Regions from separate parts of the Petrocella sp. genome, predicted to be linked through region 2. Evidence: predicted binding sites of a transcription regulator. Region 2 holds the regulator's gene; the other holds the start of a gene.
What was found. The regulator HrcA, encoded in region 2, represses chaperone genes, less so after heat shock. The targets are predictions, from matches to a motif close to TGTTAGCACTCNNNNNNNNNGAGTGCTAACA.

Region 1 (4,447 bases), on a different contig from region 2:
GCTCTAGCATAGACTTTACTAGAGAAGAAAAAGAGGGCCATTAAGTATCAGCTTTATCAGGAGGTCGAATACTGGTGTTGATAATTGTGGCAACAAGTATCCCCAGGGTTGTTTCTACAACCCTCAATAAAATATAGGTATTAATGGATTCGACACCAATATTAATCATTATAGTTAGATAAACAATACAAGCAATGGCAGCTGACCCACCTTTTTTGACCAAGGTGGTCAGATGGATGACCACGATGATACCTAAGATTAAAATGAGGGTGTTATTTGGTAAGAACCAAACAATTAAAGCACCAACACAAGCGCCAATTAAAGTGCCTAGGAACCGGTTGAGTCCAACACGTTTTGTGCTCTCTATAGAATTTTGAGTCGTGATAACAGCCGCAATACAAGCAAAAAAAGGAAGATCTGTATTCCAAAGGCGCCATATGATAATACAAAGGAAAACAGATAAAGCTGTTTTGAATGTTCGCATGCCAGGCATATATTTTTGAATGATATGCATAAGCAATCTCTCCTGTCTTGACTAGTTATAGCTCAAGTATACATGATTGAAAAGGATTTTTCTATAGCATAAGATTGACAGGTAAAGGTTGACTTAAATTAAATTTACTCTTTTTATAAAAGCCTCTTATATGTTATATTAAAAATGTATATATAAAAACCATGAGGTAAAGAAAATGCTAGAAGAATATAAGATTATAAAGATTCGAGAAACCAATCCCTGGATATACGTTGTTTTAGGCATTATTATCATGATGTGTTTAGGTACAGTATATTCGTGGAGTATTTTTAGGGCTTCTATTGAGACTTTGTTTGGCGTTAGTACCGTTCAAAGTGGTATGCCTTACATGTTCTCTTTAGCTTTTTATGCTTTTTCAATGTTGATTTCAGGTAAATACATTGATCGGTTTTCACCTAAGAGCATGATGTCTGTTGGCGGGTTGTTAGTGGGTATTGGTTGGTTTGCGTCCGGTTTTGCTACTAATATTTATATGTTAACACTAACTTACGGTATAATCATTGGAATTGGTGTTGGTATTATATACGGTGTGCCGATATCTGTAGTCGCAAAATGGTTTCCAAATAAAAAAGGTCTCGTAGTTGGGTTGGTATTAACAGGCTTTGGGTTATCACCCTTCATTACCGCACCAGCTGCAAAAGCTTTGATTGAAGGTTTTGGTGTTTTAAATGCTTTTAAGCTATTGGGCTTCATCTTTGCTATAATTATACCCATGCTGTCATGGTTTATAAAACCGCCGGAAAAACCTTTGATTTTGGTTAAGCAGAGTCACGAAGATCAAATCATGACAACTCAAGATATGATTAAACAAAAAAGTTTTAAAAACCTTTATATATGCTTTGTCTTAGGCACAATGATTGGCTTAACCATTATAGGTATGACCAATAGTATTGGCGTTGATCTTATTGGCTTATCAGTGTTAACGGCACCTTTATTCGTATCTGTTTTTGCAGTGTTTAACGGCGTTGGAAGACCACTATTTGGATGGTTAACAGATAAGCTTTCTTATAAAAAAGTAATGTTATTATCTTTTTCCCTAATTTTATCAAGTGCTGTCTTAATGCTTTTTGCCAAGGATGGCAGTGTATTTATTTATGCTATATCTTTTTCTATTTTCTGGATGAATTTAGGTGGCTGGCTTGCCATTGCACCAACATCGACGCTATTATTGTATGGTAGTACAAATTATAGTCAAAATTATGGTGTTGTATTTACAGCCTATGGTATTGGTGCTATAGCTGGTGTCTATGTTTCAGGTCTACTTTTTGACTATTTTAATCACCACAATGCGATATTTTATTTTATTATAAGTTTATGTGTTATTGGAATTGTTTTATCTCAAAGCATGCCTAAAGAATAATAAGAAAAAGACTGACCCTCTCGGTCTTTTTCTTATTATTGACAAAATACCACATTAGATTTATAATAAAGCTAGGTTAGCACTCGTCACTAGAGAGTGCTAACAATACCATTAAATCCATTGGGTTAAAGAAAGGAGGCGTCAAAATGAACATGGATAAATTTACACAAAAATCTTCTGAAAGCCTTGAGTGGGCACAAAAAATGGCTATTAAGCTTAATAATCAATATATTGAAGGTGAGCATCTTCACTACGGACTTATTGCAGTAAAGGATGGATTAGTATTGAAGGTACTTGCACATATGAATGTCAACATTAAGGCTTATGCTCATGACCTTGAGCAAATCATTGAACAAATTCCTAAAGTATCCGGTGAAGGCATTCAGATTTATGGATCCAGACGAATGAACCAACTCCTTCTTGTAGCGGAAGATGAAGCAAAAGCTTTTAAGGATGATTATATTAGTGTTGAACACATTTATATCGCTTTACTTAAGGAGAAGAACACACCATCATCAAAACTGTTTGAGAAATATAGCATTGACTTAGAAGGCTTTTTAAAGTCTCTTAAAGTACTTCGGCTGGATCAGAGAGTTACCAATCAGAACCCTGAATCGAGTTATGATGTACTGGAAAAATATGGACGTGATTTAGTTGTATTGGCTAGAGCGGGTAAATTGGATCCAGTGATTGGTAGAGACAGTGAAGTGCGAAGGTTGATTAGAATTTTATCCAGAAGGACAAAGAATAATCCTGTTTTAATTGGAGAACCAGGCGTGGGAAAGACAGCGGTTGTTGAAGGGTTGGCTCAAAGAATTCTTAATAACGATGTTCCGGAAGACTTAAAAAATAAAAAAGTTTATGCCTTAGATATGGGTGCACTGATTGCCGGAGCTAAATACCGTGGTGAATTTGAAGAAAGACTCAAAGGAGTACTAAATGAAATCAGTAAATCTAATGGGGAAATCATTCTTTTTATTGATGAGATTCACAACATCGTGGGTGCAGGTAAAACAGAAGGGGCTATGGATGCAGGCAATCTGCTGAAGCCGATGTTGGCAAGAGGAGAGCTACGATGTATTGGTGCAACGACACTGGATGAATACCGTAAGTATATTGAAAAAGATGCTGCACTTGAGAGAAGATTTCAACCAATTGTTATCAACCAACCTACAGTTGAAGATACGATTTCTATTTTACGAGGTTTGAAGGAACGGTTCGAGATTCACCATGGTGTGCATATAACAGATCAAGCATTGGTTGCTTGTGCCACTCTATCCCATAGATATATAACGGATCGTTTTCTTCCAGATAAAGCAATTGACCTTATGGATGAAGCAGCTTCAATGATTAGAACTGAAATTGATACGATGCCTGGTGAGTTAGATGAGATACTAAGAAAGCAGATGCAGTTAGAAATAGAAAAACAGGCGCTTATCAAAGAAAAAGATAAAGGCACAAGAGAGAGGCTAACGATTTTAGAAAATGAAATTGCAGTTTTAAAGGAAAAATCCCAAGCTATGAAAGCACAGTGGGAGCTTGAAAAGTCTGAGTTGATCAAAGAAAAAGAAATCAAGCAAGCCATCGAAGATATTAGGCGAGATATTGAAGAAGCAGAGCGAGTGTATGACTTAAGCAAACTGGCTGAACTAAAGTACGGCCGCTTACCGGAATTAGAAAAAAGACTTGTTCAGGAACAAAATAAAGAGGCCGTAACAACTATAAAAATGTTGAAAGAAGCGGTGACGGAAGATGAAATCAGTGAGATTGTATCTAAATGGACTGGCATACCTTTAAGCAAATTAAATGAGTCTGAAAAAGAAAAATTATTATACTTGGAAAGCAAGCTTCACGAAAGGGTCATTGGTCAAGAAGAAGCTGTTAGCGCTGTTAGTGATGCTATACTTCGAGCAAGAGCGGGTCTTAAAGATCCGAACAAACCAATTGGTTCATTTGTATTTTTGGGTCCAACAGGTGTAGGTAAGACAGAGCTTGCTAAAGCGTTGGCGGAGGCCTTGTTTGACAGTGAATCCAATATGGTTAGGATTGATATGAGTGAATATATGGAGCGCCACGCAGTAGCTAGGTTGATTGGTGCGCCGCCAGGTTACGTTGGTTATGAAGAAGGTGGTCAACTAACGGAAACGGTGCGAAGGAATCCATACTCAGTCATACTATTTGATGAAATCGAAAAAGCCCATGCTGAAGTTTTTAATGTGTTGCTTCAATTACTAGACGATGGTAGATTAACAGATAGCCAAGGTCGGACCGTTGATTTTAAAAACACAGTCATTATCATGACTTCCAATATCGGTAGCCAAATTCTTCTGGATGGGATCGATCATAAAGGTGACATAAATGAGAAGGCAAGAAAAGAGGTATTAGCGTTGATGCATCAATATTTTAAGCCAGAGCTATTAAACCGTTTAGATGAAGTTGTTCTTTTTACGCCATTACATTATAATCAGATAGCGGGCATTATTAACTTGATATTAAAGGATTTACAAAAAAGACTGGATGAGCGACATATTAAGATTAGCATGAGTGAACGGGCT
Region 2 (4,447 bases):
GCCTACAACTCTTTCACCTGTTTTTGTAAAAGCTACAACTGAAGGGGTTGTTCTCGACCCCTCTGCATTAGCTATAACGACAGGTTTTCCACCTTCCATTACAGATACACATGAATTGGTTGTTCCTAAATCTATTCCTATTATTTTACCCATTGTAATGCCTCCTTATTATTTATATTGTTATTGGTCATGATTGTTGTTTTTATATGGGTTACGGTGACGCTTTACTGGTTAAAGTATCTAAACTAAGTTTTACTAACTGCATCCAACGTATAGATTACGTTGATACTTTAACCTTAATTAACGACTTTGACCATGCTGTATCTTAACACAGCGTCTTTATATTTATAGCCTTTTTGATATACGGCTACCACAATACTTTCCTCATGTTCTTCTGAGGTTTCATGCTGTACGGCATGATGCAAGTGTGGATCAAAAACCTGGTCCAATGCTTCAATTTCTTCAACGCCTACTTCTTTTAGTGCTGCTACAAGTTGTTTGTAAATCATATTAATGCCTTTAACAAATGAATCTTCCTTATGTTCATCCGTTACTGCATCAAATGCCCTTTCAAAATTGTCGACAATGGGCAATAAGACTTCTAGTATTTCCTTAGCACCTTTTTCATACATTTGATCTTTTTCTTTTAAAGTTCTTTTTCTGAAATTATCAAATTCAGCTAAAGTCCTATGATGACGATCGACTTGCTCCTTTAATTCTGTTTCCTTTTGTTCCAGTTGTTTGTCAAGAGATACAACCTCTATGGTTTCTGTTTCCGTTTCTGTCACAACTTCAACATCCTCAACTTGATCCATTACTTCTGTTTCCTCATCAGAAATCATGCTCTCTTTTTCTTCCTGCAAGACTTCTTCGTCTTTCTTATCCTTATCATTTATCAAAACGATACATCCTTTCTTTAGGTGACTATGAATCATTCATCCTTTTTTCTATTTCTTTAATCAAACACTTTAGAGATAGTATGGCACTTTGATAGTCCATCCTCTTAGGCCCAATTAACCCAATCACACCCAATGGTTTTCCACCAACGTGATAAGTTGTTGTAATTAAGCTACAATCCTTCATATCTTCGTTGTTGTTTTCCGATCCAATCTTAATCTTCACACCATCGGTTTCAATACTTTCACCATTAAAATCCTTTAAGAGCAACTGCCTTATATAGTCCTTTTTGTCCAGTGTTTCCATTATTGAAGTGGCTTTCTCAAGATCGCTAAATTCCGGTAATCTTAACATATTAATAGCGCCGGATGTGTAAATCTCTGTATTTTCACTATTGTGCACCGCTTGAAAAACAACTTCCAAAACTTTTCCGATAATTTCATCCTGATTACTCGCAAAGGCCTTGATCTTTTCAATTAATGGTAGATTGATTTCTTCAACATTAAGTCCATGAAGCTGATTATTCAAAATAAATGAGAGCTTGTTTAACATCCGTTGATCCATATCTTCATTAATTTCCAGTACATAGTTATTGGCCATATTGCCATCTGTAACAATAACCGCTAATACTTTCTGAGATTCAAGTTCAATTAATTGAATGTTTTTGATTTTACATTTTGAATACTGAGGTGTGGAAACAATGGCCGTTAAATTGGTCTCTTTTGCTAATACGGAAACGATATCCTGTAACAGGGTTTCGATACGTCCTGCCTTGTTTAGTAGTGCTTCAACATAAGATAAATGCTTGGGGCTGTCATACTTGGCACTTAAAATCATATCTACATAAAGACGGTAGCCTTTATCGGAAGGTATCCTTCCAGCTGAAGTGTGAGGTTGCATGATAAACCCAAGTTCTTCTAAGTCAGACATTTCATTCCTTATGGTCGCTGGGGATATACCCAAATCATAATTCTTGGATATGGTTCTGGACCCCACTGGTTCTGCTGTATCTAAATAATTGGAAATGATTGCCTCTAGTATTTTAAGTTTTCTTTCGTTAAGTTCCATGCCATCATCACCTCTCGCATTGTTAGCACTCAATTGTGTGGAGTGCTAACATCTGAGTTAATGATATTATTTTTTTCAAGGTTTGTCAATACGTTATCCTCAAAAAACTATTAAAAGTTTATAAACTGTGCTAATACATAATTGCTAAGATCCAAGCCTCTTCTGGTAAATCGAACCCATCCGTCTTCTTCTACAAGCATTTCTTCTTTGATTAATCGCTTTATAATCCCTTGATAAGCTATTAATAGACTTTCTCCAAACTCATGCTTTAGTTCTATAAGGTTAACGCCTTTTAATTGTCTTAGTCCCAGAAAAAACCATTCTTCTAATCGATTGATCGTATTGCCTGTTTGTTCCAATTCACGTATATCATTTATTTGATAGCTTTTTTCAATATAACGATTAAGATCTTCTATATTCTTATAACGGTTATGATTCAAATATGAAGCTGCTCCAAGACCAACACCCAGATAAGGGTCTAACGTCCAATAGGAACGATTATGTCTACCTATTCTACCGACCTTACCATAACTAGAAATCTCGTAATGCTCATAACCCCAATCCAGTAGAGTATCGTGAGCCCACCAATACATCTGGCGTTCTTCATCTTCACTGGGCAGATTTAAAAGTCCTTTTTCATTTTGGCTTTCAAAAACCGTCCCAGGTTCAATGATTAGACCATATAATGATAGGTGCTCTGGCTTTAGTTCTATGATTTTTTCCAAGGTTGCTTTAAATGAATTGAACGTTTGACCGGGAAGACCAAACATAAGGTCTATACTTATATTATCAATGCCTATGGCCCGTATCATTTCATAGGATTCTAAGAAAAGCTGGTAGTCATGTATTCTACCAAGTGTCTTTAGCATCTTTGCTTCATCGGATTGTAGCCCCATACTAACGCGGTTAACCCCTGCATCTAAGTAGGCCTTTACCTTAAGTGCATCTACCATACCTGGGTTCACCTCAATCGTGAACTCTCCATCTTCCGACCATTCAAATACACCATAAACCGCTTTTATGATTCTACTAAATTGTTCTGCTGACAAAATAGAAGGTGTGCCACCACCTATATAGATCGTTGATAGCTTTTTGGATATGTTTTGACTTTTCATGGCTAAGATTTCAGCTACTAATGCATCGACATAAGCATCACGTAAGAAAAAGTCTGTATGATCAAAGGACAAAAAATCACAATAGTCGCATTTTTTCACACAAAATGGTATATGAATATATAGACCCATTTTTTTCATGTCAACACCTTATTCATCCAGCTTTAGTATACTCATAAACGCGTCTTGAGGGACTTCTACATTACCTACCTGACGCATTCTTTTCTTACCGGCTTTTTGCTTTTCTAATAGTTTCCTTTTTCTGGATATATCCCCACCATAGCATTTTGCCAAGACATCTTTACGCATCGCCTTAATAGTAGACCTTGCAATCACCTTGTTTCCTATAGCTGCTTGTATTGGTATTTCAAATTGATGCCTTGGTATCTCATCTTTAAGTTTATCTGCAATTTTTTTGCCTCTTTCATAAGCTTTTTCCTCATGAACGATAAAGGAAAGCGCATCAACAACTTCTTTGTTCAGTAATATATCAAGCTTAACCAATTTTGATTCTTTGTAGCCAATTAATTCATAGTCAAAGGATGCATAACCTCTGGTTCTGGATTTTAAAGCATCAAAAAAATCATATATAATTTCATTTAAGGGCAGTTCGTACATAAGCTGGGTTCTGGTATCTTCAATATATTCCATACCCAAGTACTCGCCACGTCGGTCCTGACACAGTTCCATGATGGAGCCGATATACTCTGAAGGCACCATGATTTGCGCTTTTACAATCGGTTCCTCCATCATCCTAACGACTGAAAGATCCGGCATATCCGCAGGGTTGGCAAGATCAATAACCGTTCCGTCGGTTTTATGTACTTTATAGATAACACTTGGTGCCGTTGTGATGACATCCATGTTAAATTCGCGTTCAATGCGCTCTTGAATAATCTCTAAATGGAGCAATCCTAAAAAACCACATCTAAAGCCAAATCCTAATGCCAATGACGTCTCTGGCTCAAAATGAAGGGCTGCATCATTTAGCTTCAGCTTATCTAAAGCGTCTCTTAGGTCTTGGTATTTGGACCCATCTACAGGGTAGATGCCGCAATATACCATGGAGTTTACTTTTTTATATCCGGGTAGTGCTTCCTTTGCCGGATTGGATACTTTTGTCACAGTGTCCCCTACCCTTGTATCTTGAACATCTTTTATACCTGCACTGATATAGCCAACATAACCTTCTTTGAGTTCTTCACAGGGTATAAATACCCCAGGGCCAAAGTACCCCACTTCAATGACTTCGAAGGTTTTTCCAGATGACATCATTTTAATTTTCTCACCCTTTTTCACCGTGCCGTCTTTGATCCTACAGAAAATTATAACACCACGGTATGGGTCATATTTTGAATCAAAAACCAAAG

Region 1: clpB (ATP-dependent chaperone ClpB) is a predicted target of HrcA. The motif match lies at 1,967-1,997, and genes of this name have one in related genera.

Annotation. Positions count from the first base shown of each region.
Region 1 covers NZ_JCBCDA010000113.1:20,948-25,394, reverse strand. The annotation lists gene AC6F8J_RS12920 (betaine/proline/choline family ABC transporter ATP-binding protein) at 1-12, shown strand, start outside; gene AC6F8J_RS12915 (aromatic acid exporter family protein) at 41-514, opposite strand; gene AC6F8J_RS12910 (L-lactate MFS transporter) at 690-1,892, shown strand; gene clpB (ATP-dependent chaperone ClpB) at 2,039-4,447, shown strand, end outside.
Region 2 covers NZ_JCBCDA010000007.1:7,678-12,124, reverse strand. The annotation lists gene dnaK (molecular chaperone DnaK) at 1-153, opposite strand, end outside; gene grpE (nucleotide exchange factor GrpE) at 297-899, opposite strand; gene hrcA (heat-inducible transcriptional repressor HrcA) at 925-1,965, opposite strand; gene hemW (radical SAM family heme chaperone HemW) at 2,076-3,218, opposite strand; gene lepA (translation elongation factor 4) at 3,228-4,447, opposite strand, start outside.